DNA from 3 places in the Agarivorans aestuarii genome. Region 1 is predicted to be linked to each of the others. Evidence: predicted binding sites of a transcription regulator. Region 1 holds the regulator's gene; each other region holds the start of a gene.

Region 1 (3,279 bases):
GTCAAATTACCAGCGGTAGAAGGTAATTACTAACAAGAGAGAATCACCATGGATATGAATCCTGTGGCTAGTGCAAAAAGATTGATGATAATGCAGTTTGTAATATGGGGCAGTTTTATGTTGTTCATCATTGCTTAGTTTGCGCGCATTAAACAAAACTATGGGCAACGGATTTGCCTGAATCTGCTTGATTAAGTGAGGGCTTAGTTAATGATAATCGCTTGCCTTGATTAAGGTGGGTGGTGCAAGCCACTCTTAGTAAAGATGTAAAATTACCTACCTTTTCTTCTCGTTGTAATACCTCATGGTAAATTTGAGTTAAAAAGCCTGCCAAACTAAGGTTGGCCTCTTCGGCTATTTGTTCCAGTAGTTGCCAAAAAATAGCTTCTAAGCGAATACTGGTGACTACCCCATCTAAACGCACTGAACGAGATTTCAATTCAAACAGCTCTGCTTCGGTGCCAGAATAAATTTCACACATAGCCAATCCCACCATGATTAAACCGAAGTCTAATCATGGTATATAAAATCAACTTTTGCCGTTTCACTTTAGTATTAAGCCAGTAACTTATTAAATTGAGCCAGCCATTGCGGGTGGGCAGGCCAAGCTGGCGCGGTGACCAAGTTCCCATCGGTAAGGGCTTGGTCAACGGCTATATCGGCATAGTCGCCGCCAGCGGCTGTCACTTCAGGCGCACAAGCCGGGTAGGCAGAAATGTGTCTGCCAGAGGCAATACCTGCCGCTGTTAATAGTTGTGCGCCATGGCATATTGCCGCTATCGGCTGTTGTTTAGCGGCAAAGGCTTGAATTATTTCTAATACCTTAGCATTTAAGCGTAAGTATTCCGGGGCCCGTCCGCCGGGCAATAATAGCGCGTCAAACTTCTCGGTATCGATGTCAGCAAAATTGCCATTTAGGGTGAAGTTGTGCCCCGGTTTTTCGGTATAGGTTTGATCGCCTTCAAAGTCATGAATGGCTGTTTTAATTTGTTCACCGCAGCGTTTCTCTGGGCAAGTAGCGATAACTTCATGACCTACCATTTGCAGTGCTTGAAAGGGCACCATTAATTCATAATCTTCAACAAAATCACCTGCAATAATTAGTACCTTCGCCATGATGCTTTCCTTAACAAGTTATTTACATTTAAAGTGCAGCCTAACTTGAGCTGTGAGCTAAGCGGTAGTAATTGGTTACTACGCAAGCGCTGTAGATTGATATAATGAGCTTAAGGTTAATCTAATCAGGCGCTTAACAGGCTAATTGCCAAACGATAAGTATTTGGCGTTGTGGCTAAAGTGAGAGCTATTTCTCATTTTTTCTCCCTTCACTGAGCTGGCGCTATTCTCTTTGGCCAAGACCCCATTCTATCAAGGGAATTATTGGTATTTTCGATAGTTACGCTTTAGCTAACCTGTACCTCTGGCGGTTTAGCAGATAAAATTGCCGGATATTCGAATAAGGGATCGCCCATGCATTGTCCATTTTGTTCTGCTCATGAAACCAAGGTTATTGACTCGCGTTTGGTTGCCGATGGTCATCAAGTAAGAAGGCGTCGTGAATGCTTAGAATGCCATGAGCGTTTCACCTCTTTTGAAGTAGCTGAGTTGGTGATGCCAAGAGTGATTAAAGGCAACGGCATTAGAGAACCCTTTAACGAAGAGAAAATGCGTGCAGGCATGATGCGAGCATTGGAAAAACGCCCAGTGAGTGTGGATCAAGTAGAACAGGCTGTGAATAAAATCAAATCGCAATTGCGGGCGACTGGCGAACGCGAAGTCGCCACTAAGTTCATTGGGAAAATTGTAATGGAGCAATTGATTGGCTTAGATAAAGTTGCCTATGTGCGCTTTGCTTCGGTTTATCACTCCTTTGAGGATATCAAAGAATTTAGTGACGAAATTGCTAAGTTGGAAAAGTAAGTGAGCTTTAGTGTTCAAGATTGCCAGTTTATGGCAAAGGCCATTGCTCTTGCCAAGCGCGGAAGATATACCACGGCACCGAATCCAAATGTGGGTTGTGTATTGGTGAAAGACGGTCAGATTATCGGTGAAGGCTTTCACCGTAAAGCCGGCGAAGGGCACGCTGAAGTGAATGCTGTGGCAGACGCTAAGCAACGCGGTTTTAGCCTCTTAGGGGCAACTTGTTATGTCACCCTTGAGCCCTGCAGCCATGTAGGCAGAACGCCAGCTTGCGCCACTATGTTAGTTGAGCAGCAAGTGGCCGAAGTAGTTATTGCTATGGTAGATCCCAATCCACAGGTTGCTGGGCGTGGCATTAAGCGCTTAGCGGAGGCTGGTATTGAGGTTAGAACTGGTCTTATGGAGCAGGCTGCGCGCGCACTTAACCCAGGGTTTCTCAGTCGTGTAGAGCGCAAGCGTCCTTTTGTACGCTTAAAACTTGCGGGTTCCATAGACGCTAAAACAGCCTTGGCCAATGGTGAAAGTAAGTGGATTACCTCCGCTCAGTCTCGCAGCGATGTGCAACGAGAGCGAGCAGCCAGTCATGCTATTTTATCCACCGCTACTACGGTTATTCGCGATAATGCCAGCCTAAACGTGAGATTTAATGAGCTGGGCAGCCTTGCAGAGCAACTTGATGAAACACTGCTGCGTCAGCCATTACGGGTGATTATTGACCGTAAACAACGCTTAGCAGAAGCTGCTCAAGACCTTAATATTTTTAAAAATAGTGAGTCTTTGTGGTTGGCTGGCCATCAATCACAAACGCAACTGCCAGCCGCAAAACAGCTGGTGATTGAAGACACGCCAAGCTTTTTGCCGCAATTAATGCAGCAGCTAGCTGAAGCAGAAGTAAATGATATTTGGGTTGAGGCTGGGGCAAACTTTGCTGCGGCTCTAATTCAAGCCAACTTAGTTGATCAACTTATTTGTTATCAAGCGGGTTTATTGATGGGAGCCGATGCATACAGTTTGGTGGGCTTAGAGGGGTATCAGTCGATGAGTGCGTTAAATTCTTGGCAATGCCTTGAAACTCGCCGAATTGGCCCCGACATTAAAACTATCTGGATCCCGCAAGCACAGGGCACACACTAATGTTTACTGGAATAATTGAAGCCCTAGGCAAGATTTCTCGCATTGAAAAACGCAGCGGTGACGTACGATTAAACATCGCCAGCACTGGTCTAGATATGTCGGATGTAAGGCTTGGCGATAGCATCGCGGTAAATGGTATATGTTTAACCGTGGTCGACTTCAGCAATGAGCACTTTTGCGCCGATGTATCTACCGAAACGTTAAGTTTAACTTCACTGGCTAAAT
Region 2 (3,279 bases), 990 kb from region 1:
AAGAAGGACACTCAAAGCCTTTACTGGTGCAGTTAAACTCACCAGTAAAGTCACATTCGTAACATTCATCAATAGGCGTATTAGTGCCGTAATACGGAACACGACTATAGCTGTAATCCCAAACATCTTCTAAGGCTTCAGTATTGTGCTGCATGTTCGGATATTCTCCGTAACAAATAAAGCCGCCACTGGTTACCGAAGGATAAGGCTGTTCAAAATCTATTTTGTCGAAGGGGTTTACCTTCTTTTCTACATCTAAGTGGAAGCTATTGGTGTAGTAACCTTTATCGGTTACGCCTTCTATTACACCAAATTTTTTGGCGTCTAAGCGACAGAAGCGATCACATAGGTTTTCACTTGGAGTACTGTATAAACTAAAGGCATAACCACTTTCTTTTTCCCACCGTAAAGTGGCTTGTTTTAGTGCAGTAACAATGCCGATAGCTTTTTGTTGTAGCTGTTTATTATCGTAAACGTGGTCACTATTTCCGTATAGCGCGTTCACTGTCTCATGCAAACCGATATAGCCTAAAGAAATTGACGCACGACCATTTTCGAAGATTTTAGATACATCGTCTTCGGCATTTAAACGCACACCACAAGCGCCTTCCATATATAGGATAGGAGCAACCTTAGCTTTCACACCTTTTAGGCGAGAAATACGGCTGTCTAAACCATGTTTAGCAACACTTAAGCGTTGATCGAGTAGTTCGAAGAAGCGTTGTTCATCACCTTTGGCCTCGATGGCGATGCGCGGTAGGTTTAAGCTGACCACACCAAGGTTATTGCGACCATCGTGAATGTCTTTACCTTCTTCTTGGTAGTGACCTAAGAAACTACGACAACCCATTGGGGTTTTAAATGAGCCCGTTACTTCGACAACTTTGTCGTAGTTTAGGATATCCGGATACATGCGTTTAGAAGCACATTCCAAAGCCAACTGCTTAATATCGTAGCTTGGGTCGGTTTTCTTATGGTTTAAGCCATCTTTAATTGCAAATACCAGTTTAGGAAACACCGCTGTTTTTGCATTTTTGCCTAACCCAGCAATACGATTATCTAGGATTGAACGTTGAATGAGTCGCGAAGCCCAGCAAGAACCTAAACCAAAACCAAAAGTAACAAATGGTGTTTGCCCATTCGCAGTGTGTAGGGTGTTTACTTCGTACTCTAAAGACTGGAATGCATCATGACATTCTTTTTCTGTTTGTGCTTTAGCGTAAGCTTCGGCATCCGCTATTTGCCATTTTTTGGCAGTAGCTAAGTGCTTTTCGTGGCTTTTAGTTACGTAAGGCGACAAAATCTCATCGATGCGATTAATTGTTGTGCCACCATAAATATGACTGGCAACCTGAGCGATGATTTGGGCAGTTACGGCAGTCGCTGTTGAAATTGATTTTGGCGTTTCAATTTCAGCGTTACCCATTTTGAACCCACCCGTTAACATGCCTTCTAAGTCGATAAGCATACAGTTAAACATTGGGAAAAATGGTGCGTAATCTAAATCGTGAAAATGGATTTCGCCTGTTTCGTGCGCTTTTACAACGTCACGCGGAAGTAAGTGAGTTTTTGCGTAGTGTTTTGCTACAATGCCCGCTAATAAATCGCGCTGAGTTGGGATAACCTTGCTGTCTTTGTTAGCATTTTCATTTAATAGCGCTGCGTTACTTTGCTCAACCAAACCGCGGATTTCAGCGTTCAGTACACTACGCTTTTCGCGCGCAACATCACGGTCGTGACGATACTCAATGTAGGCTCTGGCTAATGTTTTATTGTCACTTTCCATCAAGTAGTTTTCTACCGAAGATTGGATATCATTGATATCTACTTCAGGTAAGTTCAAAAACTGTTCGGTTACTTTTTGGGTAATTTGTAATGCAACTAGGTTATCCTTAACGCCTAAAGCTTCTGCTGCTTTAAGTACTGCATCAACAATCCGCTTTGCGTCGTAAGGTACACGGCTTCCGTCTCGTTTTATCACGACTGTTTTCACGATTTACGCTCCAATTTCACTCACTCATTAAATAAAAAAACTGTGGAACCCGCGCCGCTAAAGGCTTCTAACAATGAACTGCTCAAAAATGCGCCCAATGTGATGGTTATCCATATATTGTGGTTAAGGATTTTAGATCCCACTAGATATAGTAGTCGAGAGATTTTAAGGATAAAGCAAATACAAATGATCGAGATCAACCGAGGGGTAAAAAGTAGATTTAATCGCTCAAAAATGATTCACAACTCACAGCAAATTTTTAGCGCCTTTTCCACATTGAAGTCACGGTTGTTATACGCACCACAAACAAGGATAATAGCGGCTCGTTCCGCTGCATCTTATTTAAATGACTGAATATTTGTTGTTATTAATCAGTACCGTACTGGTTAACAATTTTGTACTGGTTAAGTTCTTGGGTTTATGCCCATTTATGGGCGTGTCCAGCAAAGTAGAAACCGCCATAGGCATGGCACTAGCAACCACTTTTGTGCTTACCCTTGCGTCAATGAGCTCCTATTTAGTAGAACAATACATATTGTTGCCACTAGATATAGTGTATCTGCGTACCATGAGTTTTATTTTGGTAATTGCTGTTGTGGTTCAGTTCACTGAAATGTTTGTGCAAAAAGCCAGCCCTGCACTACACCGTGTATTAGGCATTTACCTACCGCTTATCACCTCTAACTGTGCAGTATTAGGTGTGGCGCTATTAAACATTAATGAGCAGCATGATCTATTTGAATCAATTATCTATGGTTTTGGCGCAGCAGCGGGTTTCTCTCTAGTGTTGATTTTGTTCTCAGCAATGCGTGAGCGCTTAGTGGTAGCTGATATACCACTACCGTTTAAGGGCGCAGCGATCGCCATGATCACAGCGGGGCTTATGTCTTTAGCCTTTGTCGGTTTTACTGGACTAATTAAGTAGTATATTTAGATGTTAGAAGCACTCATTGCAATCACCCTGTTAGCCTTAGTCTTTGGTGGAATACTGGGTTATGCAGCTATCAAGTATAAAGTTGAAGGTAATCCAATTGCCGATCAAGTGGAGGCATTGCTGCCACAAACACAGTGTGGTCAATGTGGTCACCCTGGTTGTCGCCCTTATGCCGAAGCCATTGCTAATGGTGAAGCTATAAATAAATGCCCACCAGGTGGCGAAGAGACTGTAGTAAAACTAGCAGAATTGCTAGGGGTTGAAGCGATCCCTCTGGATGAATCAGCCGTTAAAGAAGATGACCGAAAAAAAGTTGCCTACATCGTAGAAGATGCATGTATCGGTTGTACCA
Region 3 (3,279 bases), 340 kb from region 1:
GTAGGTGGTTTCGTTGAACATTGGGCAAGCGCCTTGTTCTTTGGCTAAGCGCATAGACGCTTTAAGCAACCAGTATTGAATCGCTTCAAAAGTACGGTGAGTAAGGTTATTAGCACTACCATCACTGTATTTAGTGCCATTTTTGGCTAGGTAGTAGGCGTAGTTGATAACACCTATACCTAAGGTACGGCGGCCATCAGAGCCTTTTTTCGCGGCTTTAATTGGGTAGTCTTGATAATCGAGTAGGCTATCGAGAGCCCGAACAGCAAGGTCAGATAGCTCTTCTAGCTCGTTTAAGTCTTCAATAGCACCTAAGTTAAAAGCTGAAAGAGTACAAAGGGCAATCTCGCCATTTTCATCATGTACGTGTTGTAGCGGCTTAGTTGGTAAGGCAATTTCTAAACAAAGGTTAGATTGGCGTACCGGCGCTTGTGCTGGGTCAAATGGACTGTGAGTATTACAGTGGTCTACGTTTTGAATGTAGATTCGACCGGTAGAGGCGCGCTCTTGCATTAGCAACGAGAACAGATCAACGGCTTTAATTTTCTCTTTACGAATGCTTGGGTCTTGCTCGTATTTTACATACAAGCTTTCAAATTTTTCTTGGTCTTCAAAGAAGGCGTCGTAAAGCCCAGGTGCATCACTTGGCGAGAATAGGGTGATGTTTTCACCTTTCACCAAACGTTGGTACATCAGCTTGTTAAGCTGTACACCGTAGTCCATATGACGAACGCGGTTATCGTCTACACCACGGTTGTTTTTAAGCACTAGCAGTGATTCTACTTCTAAGTGCCAGAATGGGTAGAAAATAGTGGCTGCACCACCGCGAACGCCGCCTTGCGAACAACATTTAACCGCAGTTTGGAAGTACTTATAAAAAGGAATACAACCCGTATGGAAGGCTTCGCCACCGCGAATTTCACTGCCTAGGGCGCGAATACGACCAGCGTTAATACCAATGCCCGCGCGTTGTGAAACATAAGTCACAATGGATGAAGCAGTAGCATTAATTGATTCCAAGCTATCGCCACATTCAATCAATACACAAGAGCTAAATTGGCGAGTAGGGGTACGTACACCTGACATAATTGGTGTAGGTAACGAGATTTTGAATTTCGACGTCGCGTCGTAAAAACGCCGGATGTATTTAAGTCGAACCGACTTGTCATAGTGAGCAAATAGGCAAGCTGCTACCAAAATATACAAGAACTGGGCGCTTTCGAAAATCTCACCGGTCACTCGGTTTTGTACTAGGTATTTACCTTCAAGTTGCTTAACTGCGCCGTATGAGAAGTCCATGTCGCGCCAATGGTCGATAAAGTCGTCCATTTGGGCAAATTCTTCAGGGCTGTAGTCTTTAAGCAAATGCATGTCGTAGCGGCCAGCTTCACACTGTTTTACTACATGGTCGTAAAGCTTAGGTGGCTCAAATTGGCCATAGGCTTTTTTGCGTAAATGGAATACCGCTAAACGCGCCGCCAAAAACTGGTAATCTGGCGTTTCTTGAGAGATTAAATCTGCCGCAGCCTTAATAATGGTTTCATGAATATCTTTAGTGGCCATGCCATCGTAGAACTGGATATGAGACTTAAGTTCTACCTGCGATACCGAGACATTTTTAAGGCCTTTGGCGGCCCAAGTTATCACTCGGTGAATCTTGTCTAAGTTGATCGCTTCTTGTTTACCGCTGCGTTTGGTTATCAGAAGATCTTTATTCATGAAGGGGAGGCCCTGTTATCCTAATTTCGCTACTGCTTATCTAGTACTGCTATTCTTCCTTAGCCACTAGATATAGTGTTTTCAAATTTTATGGATACAAGATAATGAGGTTTTGGCTTTTTCGCAAGTCTTGGCAAAGTTGAAGATATTGTGTATAACTTGCAAATAACTTGGCTATGTTAGTAGTTACTAACTAGCTATCTATATAAGCTGACTAAGCTTGCATTAATGCAAGTTTTTTTTCGTAAAATTTTACTCAAAAAATTTATTTTTATAAAACTTGAACTTGCTTACAAATCGCCCAGCCAGTCGATTATTGTTTGTTCGAGCTGTTCACTTTTTTGGCAGTGAATATTTGCAGCCCATTGCTCAACTTTGTCCTCTTCAGAGAGATAACCCCACAGGGCAAGTAGGGTAGTCATATTGGTAACATTGCCCGCCTGAATATCGCGTTCAGCATCGCCCACATATAAGCAGTTCTCAGGCTTAACCTTTATGATTTGGCAAGCCAAAAGCATGGGCGCTGGGTCGGGCTTACGCAGTGGCAGTGTATCACCACCAACCAGTACTCCCGACTGTTCAAACTCGGGGAAGAAGCGAAGTAACTGCTTACTTAAGCCCTCGGGTTTATTAGTAATTACACCCCAAGGGATCTGGTGTTGGTTAAGCCATTGTAATGCTTGTTTAATACCGGGGAAAAAATCGGTGCCTTGGCAGATGTTTTGCTCGTAGTAGTCAAGTAATTGTTGGCGTAATTCAGCTTGGGGTTGTTGCTCCCAAAGGTTGCCAAAGCCAGCCTTTAGCAAACCTATAGCGCCATGAGAGCTAAGCTGGCGCGCTTGGGCTAAGCTGAGCGGCGCCTGTTGGTGTTGCTCTAGCACATAGTTAGCAGCAGCGCCTAAGTCTGGTGCAGTATCAAGTAAGGTACCATCAAGGTCGAACAATACCGCCGCTTGCTTATTCATTATTGCTCCGGTTTAGCTAATTGCACCATGTAGTTAACATCTACGTTTCGACTTAAGCGAAAGCTTTCAATAATAGGTGTAAATTGCACACCACTAATGGCTTCGCTACGTAAGTTGCTTTGGTCGGCCCATGCTAGTAGCTCGGAAGGGCGAATGAACTTGTCATGTTGATGAGTGCCATCAGGTACAATTTTTAGTAACTTCTCTGCAGCCAGAATCATATAAAGGTAGGCTTTAGGCGTTCGGTTAATGGTAGAGACAAATACTTTACCGCCCGGTTTTACCATGCTGGCACAAGCAGCTATCACTGAACCTGGGTCCGGTACGTGTTCTATCATCTCCATGCAAGTTACTACATCGTAGTGCGCTTGATGTGCTTCTGCATGCGCTTCTGCGGTGGTTTGTAAGTAGTTAAGTTGGCTACCGGTTTCTAAAGCATGTAGCTTGGCAACTTCAATTTGTTCTTTGCCCATATCAATAGCAGTAACGTCGGCACCACGAACCGCCATGCTTTCGGCTAAAATGCCGCCACCGCAGCCTACATCGAGTACTTTTTTGCCAAATAAGCCTGCCGCGCCGCGCTCAATATAATCTA

Evidence for each region. Region 1 encodes NrdR, which represses ribonucleotide reductase genes. Its sites were predicted from a motif close to AAACACNANATNTNGTGTTT; they were not measured.
Region 2: a site for NrdR is predicted at 2,131-2,150, ahead of nrdD (anaerobic ribonucleoside-triphosphate reductase). Genes of this name have one in related genera too.
Region 3: a site for NrdR is predicted at 1,781-1,800, ahead of nrdA (class 1a ribonucleoside-diphosphate reductase subunit alpha). Genes of this name have one in related genera too.

What each region holds. Positions count from the first base shown of each region.
Region 1 covers NZ_AP023033.1:3,281,422-3,284,700, reverse strand. Annotated here, with positions in the region: gene K5609_RS15280 (ribbon-helix-helix domain-containing protein) at 149-481, opposite strand; gene K5609_RS15275 (DJ-1/PfpI family protein) at 556-1,116, opposite strand; gene nrdR (transcriptional regulator NrdR) at 1,471-1,920, shown strand; gene ribD (bifunctional diaminohydroxyphosphoribosylaminopyrimidine deaminase/5-amino-6-(5-phosphoribosylamino)uracil reductase RibD) at 1,921-3,054, shown strand; gene K5609_RS15260 (riboflavin synthase) at 3,054-3,279, shown strand, end outside.
Region 2 covers NZ_AP023033.1:2,287,200-2,290,478, reverse strand. Annotated here, with positions in the region: gene nrdD (anaerobic ribonucleoside-triphosphate reductase) at 1-1,993, opposite strand, end outside; gene rsxA (electron transport complex subunit RsxA) at 2,340-2,918, shown strand; gene rsxB (electron transport complex subunit RsxB) at 2,928-3,279, shown strand, end outside.
Region 3 covers NZ_AP023033.1:2,943,413-2,946,691, reverse strand. Annotated here, with positions in the region: gene nrdA (class 1a ribonucleoside-diphosphate reductase subunit alpha) at 1-1,719, opposite strand, end outside; gene K5609_RS13685 (HAD family hydrolase) at 2,010-2,684, opposite strand; gene ubiG (bifunctional 2-polyprenyl-6-hydroxyphenol methylase/3-demethylubiquinol 3-O-methyltransferase UbiG) at 2,684-3,279, opposite strand, start outside.